One region of the Bacillus mesophilum genome, then DNA from elsewhere that is predicted to be linked to it. Evidence: predicted binding sites of a transcription regulator. Region 1 holds the regulator's gene; each other region holds the start of a gene.
What was found. Region 1 encodes Rex, which represses fermentation and respiration genes when NADH is low (regulators of the CRP and FNR family bind a similar motif). Its sites were predicted from a motif close to TTGTGAAATATTTCACAA; they were not measured.
Positions count from the first base shown of each region.

Region 2: the regulator Rex is predicted to act here: its motif matches at 1,796-1,813, upstream of F7732_RS17695 (cytochrome-c peroxidase).
Region 3: the regulator Rex is predicted to act here: its motif matches at 1,848-1,865, upstream of F7732_RS08840 (4Fe-4S dicluster domain-containing protein).
Region 4: the regulator Rex is predicted to act here: its motif matches at 1,745-1,762, upstream of F7732_RS05920 (cytochrome c oxidase subunit 2A).

Region 1 covers NZ_WBOT01000009.1:4,845-8,029, reverse strand. Annotated here, with positions in the region: gene F7732_RS19770 (CPBP family intramembrane glutamic endopeptidase) at 312-1,040, shown strand; gene F7732_RS19765 (YdiK family protein) at 1,037-1,243, shown strand; gene F7732_RS19760 (redox-sensing transcriptional repressor Rex) at 1,301-1,945, opposite strand; gene moaC (cyclic pyranopterin monophosphate synthase MoaC) at 1,970-2,455, opposite strand; gene F7732_RS19750 (ABC-F family ATP-binding cassette domain-containing protein) at 2,621-3,185, shown strand, end outside.
Region 2 covers NZ_WBOT01000006.1:191,896-195,080, reverse strand. Annotated here, with positions in the region: gene F7732_RS17705 (dihydroorotate dehydrogenase) at 1-26, opposite strand, end outside; gene F7732_RS17700 (DUF5068 domain-containing protein) at 302-1,558, opposite strand; gene F7732_RS17695 (cytochrome-c peroxidase) at 1,921-2,973, shown strand.
Region 3 covers NZ_WBOT01000002.1:787,156-790,340, reverse strand. Annotated here, with positions in the region: gene pheT (phenylalanine--tRNA ligase subunit beta) at 1-435, shown strand, start outside; gene F7732_RS08845 (twin-arginine translocase TatA/TatE family subunit) at 508-714, opposite strand; gene F7732_RS08840 (4Fe-4S dicluster domain-containing protein) at 903-1,811, opposite strand; gene F7732_RS08835 (PucR family transcriptional regulator) at 2,057-3,185, shown strand, end outside.
Region 4 covers NZ_WBOT01000002.1:211,764-214,948, forward strand. Annotated here, with positions in the region: gene F7732_RS05910 (nucleobase:cation symporter-2 family protein) at 1-700, opposite strand, end outside; gene F7732_RS05915 (xanthine phosphoribosyltransferase) at 697-1,293, opposite strand; purine riboswitch at 1,429-1,530, opposite strand; gene F7732_RS05920 (cytochrome c oxidase subunit 2A) at 1,912-2,061, shown strand; gene F7732_RS05925 (cytochrome c oxidase subunit II) at 2,085-2,564, shown strand; gene F7732_RS05930 (b(o/a)3-type cytochrome-c oxidase subunit 1) at 2,561-3,185, shown strand, end outside.

The DNA.
Region 1 (3,185 bases):
TGATTTATTTATTAGCACTCTATCGACTTGAGTGCTAACACATTTATTATATTAATAGTTCTGACTTTTATTTGCAAGCATGATGCTGTATTTTTCATAAAAAATTTTAGACTTTAAAAGGAAGTCTATTATTGCCTATGCCAGAGTCCAGAAAGATCCATTTCTGGCAACCTCTTCATTATATACATTCACATTCTTTTTATGCATAAAGGCTGTTCGGGGTAGCCTTCTATTTGAAAGAAGTCCCTCTTTATGAGTAAAATGGTTAAAAGAGCATATGCTTGATTCTATGTCATAAGGGAGATCATCATTTGAAAAAAGAATACTGGATTATTTTAATTGTGTATATTGCCATGCAGCTTTCCTCCATTGTCGGCTTGCCGCTTATGGTGTTTGGAAGTGAGCTTATAACTGGCACTAGAATGGATCAAGGTACGGCCGTGTCTTCTTGGCTTGTGATTAGCTTTTCTCTAGCCCTCATCATCATTCTTTTCCTGCTGCGAAAGGATATGAAAGTGGAGCGGAGTTTATCTGAGCAATCATCCGTTGTAAAATCGATCGCCTGGGCCATTGGCGGGGTGTTTTTAGCACTGATTGCACAGTCTGTTGCTGCAAATATTGAATATATGATTGGCATTGAAATGGGTTCAGAGAACACACAGCAAATCATGAGTATCATTGAAACGTCGTCAATTGTTATTCTTGTTGTGTCGATCATTGGACCGATTTTAGAAGAAATCATTTTCCGGAAGATTATTTTCGGCAGCCTGCATAAACGCTTTAACTTTTTCATATCAGCGCTCCTTAGCTCTGTCATCTTTGCGGCAGCACATACTGAATTTGAACATTTGCTTCTCTATTCAGCGATGGGGTTCACGTTTGCCTTTCTATATGTAAAAACAAAACGGATCCTTGTGCCGATCTTTGCTCACGTAGCCATGAATTCTCTTGTAGTCGTCATGCAGCTTAACATGGAAGAAATCGAAAAATGGCTGGAGGAAATGGAACATGTGGCAGCATTTATTGGAGGGTTACTATGAGAAGAACTCCTCTGTTTTCAGGCATCATTTATTTGATCCTTGGCATACTATTTGTCTACATCGCTATTCAAAGTCTTCAGCAAAACGGAGAGTGGGGATTCATGACAAACCTTCTCATTATCATTGCTACCTTTGACATTGGAGCTGGCCTCAAAATGATCAGCTTCCACTTTAAGCTTAAAAATCTTGAAAACAAAAAATGAGCCTGTATAAGGGCTCATTTTTATTTTGAACAAGACATGCTTTCCTGGAGGGATCTCCTACATATCTGCCGGGTAATGTTTTAAGAAATAAATTAATGATTGCAATTCCACGGCTAAGTCGATATGGTGAACCCTGATTGCTGGGGGCACAGTTAATCTAGCAGGAGTAAAGTTTAAAATTCCTTTTACTGTGCTTTGTGAAATTCTATCTGTAATCGTCTGAGCATGCTGAGAAGGTACAGTTAAGATCACAACTTGGATGTCATTTTCTTCAATGACCTTTTCAAGATCGTCCATATGATAAACGGATACATCCCCAATTTTTTGATTAACTTTATCGGGCGAAACATCGAAGCCCACTTCAATTTTTGTATTGTTGTTTTTTAAGAAATTATAGTTTAATAAAGCAGTCCCCAGATTACCAACACCAATTAAACCAACCTTTGTTACTTCATCTTGGTCGAGCGTTTTTCTAAAAAAGGACAGCAGGTAATTCACATTGTAGCCATAGCCTTTTTTTCCAAGTGCTCCAAAGTAAGAAAAATCCCTTCTGATCGTGGCAGAATCAACTTTTACAGCATCACTTAATTCCGCAGACGAAACCCGAAGCTTACCTGATGCATGCAGATTTTTTAAAAATCGATAATACAGCGGTAATCGCTTTGCAGTAGCCTGCGGAATTTTGGTTTGTTCTGTTGACATCATTGTACCTCCGTATTCTCCGTCCTACTCCGTTCTTTTAAAATCCCCATTTTTGCCGCCTGTTTTTTCTATTAAGTAGGTTTCCCCAATGATCATCCCTTTATCGACGGCCTTGCACATATCATATACAGTCAGCGCACAAGCTGAAGCAGCTGTTAACGCTTCCATTTCAACACCTGTGCTGCCTTTTGTTTTGGCAGTAGCCGTAATTTGCAGAATATGATCAGAATCTGTCAGCTTCCATTCAAAAGAAATGTCCACACTTGTAAGCATAATTGGGTGGCACATTGGAATAATGTCAGATGTTTTTTTACTTGCCATAATTCCGGCAACTTGTGCAACGGCTAATACGTCTCCTTTTTTCATACTGTTAGACGTAATCTTGTCGTATATGACCTCATTTACTTTTATACTTGAATGGGCAATAGCTGTGCGAACGGTTTCGGCTTTTTCGCCAATATCAACCATCTTAGCTCTGCCTTCTTCATTAAAATGCGTTAAATCTCCCATATACTAACACCTCACAACAGAATCATACACTATTTTAGGTGCATTTGTGTATAGTTTGTATTCATATTCACATATTTATTTGCAAATTTCTTCAAATAACGCCGGTTTATTGCCGAACCTCAGCGGAATACGATACACTTGTCTTATACTGCAGAGGTGAAAATCATGATACTATTACAAGTTAATCAGCTCAATAAAAGCTTTGGTGCTGATCCAATTTTAACGAATATAAAAATGGAAGTACAAACAAGAGACCGCATTGCGCTCGTTGGACGAAACGGAGCAGGCAAATCGACTTTATTAAAAATAATCGCTGGCCATATCTCTTATGACAGCGGGGAAATCATGAAGCCAAAGGAAGTTGAAATCGGCTATTTGGCGCAAAATACAGGACTTGAATCTGAGCTGACAATTTGGGATGAAATGCTGACCGTTTTTGCTTCTTTACAGCAGCAAGAAAAAGAATTGCGTTCATTAGAAGAAAAGATGTCTGATCCTAACGCAATGAGCAACGAAGAAATGTATAACCGCATTTTAAAAGAATATGATCGCCTTCAGGTCAGCTTTAAAGAGAATGGAGGCTACCAGTATGAAGCAGATATCCGCTCCATTTTACACGGCTTGAACTTTCATACCATAGGATATGATGCGAAAATATCATCCTTAAGCGGCGGACAGAAAACACGGCTTGCGCTCGGAAAGCTGCTCTTAACAAAACCTGATCTGCTTA
Region 2 (3,185 bases), on a different contig from region 1:
ATGGTATGATAAGACCAATCAGGCATATGATCACCTCATTCTTACAATGACGTTAAATTTATAACTGCTTTAAAAGTTTATGAAACTATAAATATTTTATCATGGTGAGAATAGGAAATTACAGATCATTTGATGGAGAAAACTTTATAATAATATCTTCCCTAGAAGCAGTACAGGGTTTTCACTCGGGGTGTACATGACTTTTAAAATATCCCCTATGAATATAATCCTGGAAAGCTTGAACGGGAGTTTGGATAAAACAGAAAAACCCCAGGAAAATCTTCTGGGGTTTTTTAGCGCATTATTGGTGTGGATTTGGAAGTTCAAAGATGGCTTGCTCGCCTTTGAATGCTTTTTCGCCGCTTTCAAGATAAAATGGACCAAATTCCATCGTAAATTTTTTGTAGATGGAAAATTCATCTTTTCTGAATAAAAAGACATGATACTTCTCTCCAGCTTCTCCTGCAGCAATCTCTCGCGGGTCTCGTGGCTCAGCTTGTGCAACGTTTAAATATCTTGCTCTGCTGTCATCAACATCAAGCATCGTGCCTAAATTAGAAATATTAACTGCAGAATCGGACTGATTATCAATGTTCATTTTAACGGTTAGGGCAACAATTCCGCTGTCACCAAAATCAGTGAACATGGATGCATTTGCATCGGTCGGGACAACATCAGTGTATTGGACACCTTCAAGTGTTACTGTTACATCACCGATTTCCTTTGTCTCATTTATTCCTTCTTCTTCAAAGAGGATGGTCTTATCAGCCCAGTTATCTGTTGTGAGGCGATCCTGGTAAAGAGAAGGCTGATCAGCAACAGCTGAAGCCTGCTCACCAGCATAGACAAAATCATAGGCTGGTGAATTTTCAAGATTGCTGCCGGAGTAGTCCTTATTATCAGCTATTCCACCCTCAATAATATATTTAGGAGTTACAGTTTTCATTTTTTCAAATTCTGCTTCTGTTAAAATAAACGTTACCAAACCGGTTACCTTTTCGCCAGCTTCATATAAGCTAATTTCATCTTGATTCTTTCTGAGCTTTTGAATCTGCTGGTCTTCAGGTATTAAATTTTTGCTTTCAGAGTTAATATAATCTAACTCATTTTCGAGTTGGATTTTATGGAAGTTATTATAGTATAGGTTTTTATCTGTTGTATTTTCGAGTGTCACTTCTGCCGAAACAACATACCCATTTACTTCATCATTAAAATAAGAAGCGTAATCCTGATTCATATCTGTGATTTTAGTAATTTCATATTGATTCACGGAAATGTTAAAGCCATCTAAACTATGGGTATACTGTGGTGATTCGTTTTTATAGATGCTTTCAATAGTGCCTTCCGTTTCTTCTAAGAGCGGATTTAAAAATTCACTTGTCTGACTGCTTTCCTCAGCTTCTTCTTGTTCTGCCGGTTCAACTTCCTCTGTTTGTTCCGTCTTTACTGCTTCATCCGTTTCATTTGCTGCTGATGTTTCCTCATTGCTGCTATTTCCACATGCAGCTAAAAGTAGTGCTGATGATAAGATAGAAACTGCCAACATTTTCGTTTTCACTGTCTACACCTCGTTATGTAATTTTTTCCTGTTCATTATAAGGGAATTAATACACTTTTTTCAATTAAAATACATAAATAGTAAATTATTACTATAATAATAAAAACAAAATTATAATGAAAATAGGTAAAAAGAAATAACATCTTTTAAATATCGATTGATAGATAATAGGATCTTATGAAAATAACTTTGCAGTCTTTATAATGTAAACAAGTTGATTACAAGGCATAAGTTGATTTGTGATAAGTGTCACAAACTTTTCGGAAATGATTGCTAAATGATCATTCTTTTAGTTATATACTCAAATTGAAAAATAAAGATAGCGTTATCATTGGCAAATTGAAAAAGAGGGGGAGTAACTGATGAAATTAAGATATCCGTTATTCATATTTATGGTTCTTCTAATGCTCAGCGCGTGCAGCAATGAAAACGAGAATGCTGCAGCTCCTGAAAAAGACCAGCCTGAAACCGAAACAGCTGGTGTCGATAAAGAGTTAGAAAATGTAAAAGCGATGTTTGAGCCGTTAGGTGAAATGCCGATACCTGCTGATAATGAAATGACAGATGAAAAGGTTGAATTAGGAAAAACACTTTATTTTGATCCTAGATTGTCTGGAAATAATAAATTAAGCTGTATGACATGTCATGCTCCAGGTGCAGGTTATGGTGATGGACTTGGAACATTTATTGGGTTTGAAGGCGCACAAGGGAGCAGAAATAGCCCGACTATTATCAATTCGGGCTATTATCCTGAATACTTTTGGGACGGCAGAGCAGGAAGTCTGGAAGAACAGGCACTTGGACCGATACAATCTGAAGTGGAAATGAATCAGGACCTTGATGAACTTGTCATTGAGCTTAATGGTGTACCAACATATGTAGAACAATTTAACACTGTTTTTAATGATCCAATTAGTGCGAATAATATTGCGAAGGCAATCGCTGCATTTGAGCGTACCATTGTCATCTCAGATACAGCCTTTGATCGCTATTTACAGGGTCAGGAGGATGCTATTAGTGCAGATGCAAAAGAAGGCATGAAGCTTTTTGCCGGAAAAGCAAGCTGTATTACCTGCCATGCCGGTCCAATGCTCTCTGATTATAGCTATCACAATCTTGGGATGACAGGTGATGAAGGAAGATACGAGGTAACCAAAAACGAAGAAGATAAAGGGAAATTCCGTACGACAGGTTTAAGAGGTGTTGCTCATACGGCGCCATTTATGCATGACGGCAGCTTTGCCACTCTCGAAGATGTGGTAAATTATTATAACGACGGCGGAGGAGATCATGTAAACAAAAGTGATCTGATCAATCCATTAGGCTTAACGGATAAAGAAGTGCAGCAGCTTGTTGCTTTTATGGAAAGCTTAAGCGGTGATCTGCCTGAAGTTGAAACGCCTGAGATACCTTAAATGTTATTACTGGGAAAGTCGGAATTTATTTTCCGGCTTTTTTAATTGGAGAGTTCTCTTTAAAGTAAGGGCCAATGAATATTTCTTAAAAGTTGTGTGTGTCAGAGTTAGGGCGTGGGAGTAATCCTAAAAAACGTGTGGGTCAAAGTTTAGAGGAATAACTGCGGGCAAGTCATTCCCGAAAAGAGGGAAAGCCACAGATTTCAGGAATT
Region 3 (3,185 bases), on a different contig from region 1:
GTGCTGATAGACGGCAAAGCTTGCGGTTATATTGGGCAAGTTCATCCAACAGTTGAAAAGGAACTGGATTTAAAAGCAACGTATGTTTTTGAATTATCACTAGAGTCTCTTCTAGCAGAAACAGCACCGCTTGTTTACGAAGCGATTCCTAGATTCCCTTCTATTACAAGAGATATCGCCTTAGTAGCGGATCAGGAAGTGTCTTCTGGACATTTGCAATCCATTATTAAGGAAGCAGGAGGCACCCTGTTAAAAGAAGTATCTGTTTTTGACCTTTATGAAGGAGAGCGAATGGAAGCAGGGAAGAAGTCCATTGCATTCTCATTAAAATACTTTGATCCTGAAAAAACATTAACAGATGAAGAAGTGGTTAAAGCACATACTAAGGTGCTAGAGGCACTGGAAGAAAAAGCTGGTGCAGTCCTAAGGGGTTAATTCAGTTATTTAAAAAAGCCAAGAATGCGATGTCTGCATTCTTGGCTTTTTATTATTGTGGTGAATTACAGCTTAAATATCTTTAACGGTGTCATCGATTTTCTTCTTTTCATCTTCACTTTGGCTATTATCCTCGAGCATCCCTTTTGTAGAGCTTTTAAACTCTTTCAATGTTTGGCCCATGGCACGGCCGATTTCAGGGAGTTTCTTCGGTCCAAAAATGATTAGCGCAAGCACTAAAACTAAAATTAATCCTGGAATTCCAATGTTTGATAACATTAAAACACTTCCTTACTTATAATTGGTCTGCAAATTCCTGCTATTATGCTGAAAGAGGGCAGGAAGGTTAAGCTTTTCTATCAAATGAAATGAACTTCCAATTTAAAAAAAGCATTTTTCCATTAAAATAGTTGCATTTCCTATTAAATTCGAGCGTTTACCTATCAAATGGCGCATATCACTGCCGCTTATCTCAAGAAGGAGCCATACTGTTTCATTTTTTTACAGCGTACACATTCCTCTTCCACATGGGACGCTGATGTAAACGCAGCGTGACAGGAGGAACACTCCCTTTGATAGAGGTGGTGTATACGAGTGCTGGCTCTCTGAATATTATCTGTTATAATGATTGCTTTTTCCTGGCAAATATCTGCACAGAGCATGCACCCTGTGCAAGTTTGCGCGGTGATGGTAAGCTCAGTCTCTGAAAAATGAAAACAGTTTTTTCTGCAAAGCATTTCACATGCTTTACATAAGGTGCATTTTGACTCATCCAGCTCGATCTCTTTAAATTGATACTCTCTAAAATAATGGGCAAGCTCCAAATTCTGATGATTAAAGCGCCATTTTGCTGGAGCCATTTGTCTGACTGTCGAAGCTGCTCCTTTTTTCCAAAAAGAAAAGATTTCACGCCGTGTCATTTTTTCGTCTTGCTTTTGTATTTCGAATTGTATCACTAATGCCTCTTCATTAAGTTGTGCTAACTTGCTGTTGATTTCATTGAGAAATCTCTTCCACTCTTCGCTAAGTTCTTTATTGTGAAAGTAAACAGATGTCACTCCTGTTTGATAATATCCAAGCATTTCTTTTACTGAGGGAGGTTTCTCCTCTGCAATGAATACATGATGCTCTATTATGTGTCTTTTTGGATAAAAACCCTCTACAGCCTGAACAGGGCATTCTGCAATGCAATCGCCGCATTCAGTGCATTGATCAGATTGGATAACTGGTTTTCCATCTTTTAAAACAATGGCGTTTATCTCGCAGGAATCTAAACACTTTGTGCAGCTTGAAAAAGGACTTTGATAACGGCTGCACGATTTTAAAATTTCGAACTCATAATCCAAGCTTTCCATCCACCGATCGAATAGACCCATCAAAGCCGCTCCTTTCCTTTTTATTACAAACATAATTTGTGATTCATTTCACAATCAGATTCATGACTATATTATAAATCATGAAACTTGGGAGTGATATATCTTCTATGCACGAAAATTTACTCTTTTTTTTGTACGATAAGCCAATGAATTTTTACGGTGTTGTGACATCCATTGTGAATAGGCGTTTATTCTTATAAGATGAATGTAATGGATATTTCGAGCTTAGAAAGGAATTGAATTTAATGGAAATAAATTTTTCAGTTCCAGACTATTTGCAAAGATTATTAGTTTCCTCGCAAAAGGGAATGGAAGGGATCGCCCAGGAGTTAGCAGATATTTTATCAATCCCTATTCTGATCGCTGATCCTCTTTTAAATCAAATCGTATCTGCCTGGGATAAAGAAGGTACAAAAATAGAATACATTGAAACTGCAATAAATGGTCTAAATCAAGAAGTTCAGGAACCTGTATCATGTGTTATATCTGCAGGAGAGGAGCTTATTAAAGGGGTATGTATGGAAATTCATGTCGATGGGCGTGTTCGGGGATATGTAATTGCGGTGAATGATAGAAGTAGATTTCCTCTTGAACTAAAAGAAATCCTCCAGTTTGCATCAATGCTTTGCTCCAAGGAACTTCAAAATACATTAAAAATGAAACAGGAAAAACAAAAGCTGCGGGAAGTTTTTCTATATGACCTCTTATATGGAAATATTAAAAAAAGAGAAGATATTATTTCGTACGGGCAGATTTGGGGATGGGATTTTCAGCTGGCCCATACTGCAGTCGTTTTCTCCTTAAAAGATTTTGACTATTTTTCAGATGACCGGCATTTAATAGATTTGCTGTTCTATATGATTGAAAAAGCCATGCTTGATCGCAGGCAAAGACCGATCTCTATCAGGAAACGAGGCGAAATTATCCTCATGTATCCCTCGTCCCCTGAAGGGGGAACGGATCATCATTCAGAGATAAAGGATTTTGTTTACTTAATCATGTATTTGTCTAAATCCCATCATCTAAGTGAAAGAATTGCTGCAGGGATCGGAAGGAGAAGAATGATGCCGGAAGAAATTCACCGCAGTTACCAGGAGGCAAAGGTGGCGTATGAACTGGGATTGCTATTGAATATTTCCGTTCCGTTTTTTAGCAGCCTTGGCCTGGAGAGAATCTTATATAATCACGATTTACATGATTTAAAAGAGTACTATGAACATACACTGGGAGAGCTGGAAAAATACGATCTGGATCATGAAAGTGATTTAATGAGCTCTTTAAGTGTATTTGCTGCCAATCAATTTGATTTGACCAAAACAGCTGAAGGAATGTATGTGCACCGCAATACGTTAAGGTACCGTTTTAAAAAGATTG
Region 4 (3,185 bases), on a different contig from region 1:
TTAAAATTGCAGATAGTTCAAAAGTTGGCATTCCGAAATAAAATGGTGCCGGGATATGAAGCAAGGAAGCTTCTCCTACCTCCGTAAAATCAACCATACCCATGAAAAATGCAGCCAGTGTGCCTGCTCCAAGTCCTAATAAGATAGAAATTGAACGGATAAAGCCTTTTGAAAATTTATATAAGATAATGATAAAGAGCAATGTCCCAAAAGCTAAACCAATATTTTCAAGAGATCCAAAATCTGCACTTCCTTCACCGCCAGCCATATTATTCATTGCAACAGGTATTAATGTAATTCCAATGATCGTTACAACTGAACCTGTTACAACTGGCGGAAAGAATCGTACGAGCTTTCCAAAAAAAGTAGAAATTAGTAAAACAAATATACCAGAAGCAATAATGGCTCCATAAATGGCGGATATTCCGTACTCGCCGCCGATGGTAATCATTGGAGCAACTGCTGTAAACGTACAGCCCAACACAACAGGCAGGCCTACGCCAAAGAACTTATTTTTCCAGACTTGTAGGATCGTTGCGACTCCGCACATTAGAATATCAATTGAAACAAGGTAGGTTAGCTGTTCTCCTGTTAAACCAAGCGCACCGCCAACAATAAGCGGGACAACGACTGCACCTGCATACATGGCAAGTACGTGCTGAATGCCTAATGATGCGATCTTAAATGAATTCTGTTTCATCGTGTCACTTCCTCCAATTCTTTATTTCTAAATGTGACTTCCCCATTATCAAGAGATTCAATGATTGCGAGAGATTCGATTCTAATTCCTGATTCACGCAATAATTTACCTCCATCCTGGAAACCTTTTTCAATGACAATCCCTACTCCTGCAACAACTGCATTTGCCTTTTTAACAATCTCAACAAGTCCCTCTGCAGCCTGACCATTAGCAAGAAAATCATCGATAATTAGAACTGTATCGTTATTTTGCAAAAACTTTTTTGAAACCGAAATTTCGTTTGTTTCCTGTTTAGTAAAAGAGTAAACGGACGAAGTAATCAAATCCTCAGTTAGAGTAAGTGACTTCTTTTTTCTTGCAAAAACGACCGGCACATTTAAATGCAATCCTGTCATAACAGATGGAGCAATACCAGAAGATTCAATCGTTAAAATTTTCGTTATGCCCGCATCTTTAAAACGGGATGCAAACTCTTTTCCAATATCCATCATCAAATGCGGATCTACTTGATGATTTAAAAAGCTGTCAACTTTCAGTACTGAACTTGATAATACCTTTCCTTCTGCTTCTATTTTTGCTTTAAGTCTCTCCATCGTTCTCCCCCTGTTGTCTATGTTTTTAAATGAAATCTGCCTAATAAAAAAACCTAAAAACAATTGCTTCACATGTTGAGTGAAGCAATGCCTTTAGGTTTTCATCGGAAAAGACAATAAAATAAGAGAGTTGTCTCTTATTTTCTGCTCACTCATAGTCGAATCCTTTACGGTGATTCGGTAGAAACTCGCAGGCCATATCCCTGCTATTATATGAATGATTCATTTTTAATTGTATTAACATTATAACATCGCAAATAAAGATTTCAATAGTAAATCCATTATTTTACGAACTTTATAGATTGAAAATAATCCGAATATTCGTGTTTATCATTATTTCAACTGTGATAATTATCATAGCGTTCTAATTTCCCGTGCTGTGTGCTCCTTTTTATCATATCTCGTTTCTGTTTTTCTTCTTCACATTTTATTCACAAATTAACGATCTGTATTGTGACATATATCACCGACCTATCAATTTTTCACCATAAACATAGTGAAAATACTACCAATGAACATTTTGTGAACTGGTAAAATCTATCTAGATTCTAACATTTACTCTTGTATGATGGAGTTGTAATCATTCATTTTTCAAAGCTTTGAAAGGAGTGGACAAAGGTGGCGAAGACGGAACTCAGGAAGAATGTAAAAACAGAAGTGGAAGATAGCTCTTCTCTTAAAGGAACGTTAGCTTCCGTTTTCTTGTTAGGTTTTTTCCTAATTGTTACATGGGTAGGTGTGTTCTTTTTATTTTTAGATCGTTTTTGATAATTTGAGAGGAGAAAATAGCCATGCATATGCATAAGTTTGAAAAAATTTGGCTAATTTTTGGAGTCAGTACATTGCTTTTCTTCCTAACAGTTTTAGGTGTAAGCGCATTCTATCTTGGAAACCAGCCTCCTAGCTGTTTGGCAACGATTGATCCTGAAAAGGTCGAAACACAGGCACCATTTAATGAACCAGGCTTGAAAAAAGTAGAAGGAAAAGCATGGGATTATGAGCTTGTCTTTGTTGCACAGGCATTTAACTATAATCCGGGGGATGTAGAAATTCCGCTTGGTGCCACAGTGAAAATTATCGCAACCACAAAGGATGTCATACACGGATTTGAAGTTGCTGGCACAAACATCAATATGATGCTAGAGCCAGGCTACATTAGTGAACATGTCACCACATTTGATAAGACAGGTGAATTCTTAATTCTTTGTAATGAATATTGTGGTGCAGGTCACCATTTAATGACTTCCAAAATCGAGGTGGTTGAATCATGATCAACTCAGCAGTCAAACTGAAAGTTGACCGCCGTGACGGCAAATTAGTTATGGCACAGATCTATGTTGCTTTTATTGCATTATTAATAGGAGGACTTGCAGGATTATTGCAGGTACTTGTTCGCTCAGGCAGATTCGAGCTGCCGGCAGGAATCGGTTATTATCAAATTTTAACAGTTCATGGTGTTGTATTGGGTCTCGTTTTAACAACCTTCTTTATTATGGGATTTATGCAGGCTTGTGTAAGTATAACAGCAGGAACATTTACAAATAAACAGCGAACCATCGCATGGATTGGTTTCTGGTTAATGACAATCGGAACAGTGATGGCTGCTGTTATGATTCTTCTAAATGAAGCAAGCGTGCTTTACACCTTCTACGCTCCGCTTCAGGCCCACTTCCTGTTTTATCTTGGATTAACATTAGTCGTAGTAGGAAGCTGGCTGGGAAGTGCAGCTATTATTATGAAATATGCTCAGTGGCGTCGTGCTAATCCAGGTACACCTAGTCCGCTGCTCACATTTATGGCTCTAGTGAATGTTTTAATGTGGATTGTCGCGACTCTTGGTGTTGCTGCAACCGTTTTGATTCAGCTTCTTCCATGGTCACTTGGATTAGTTG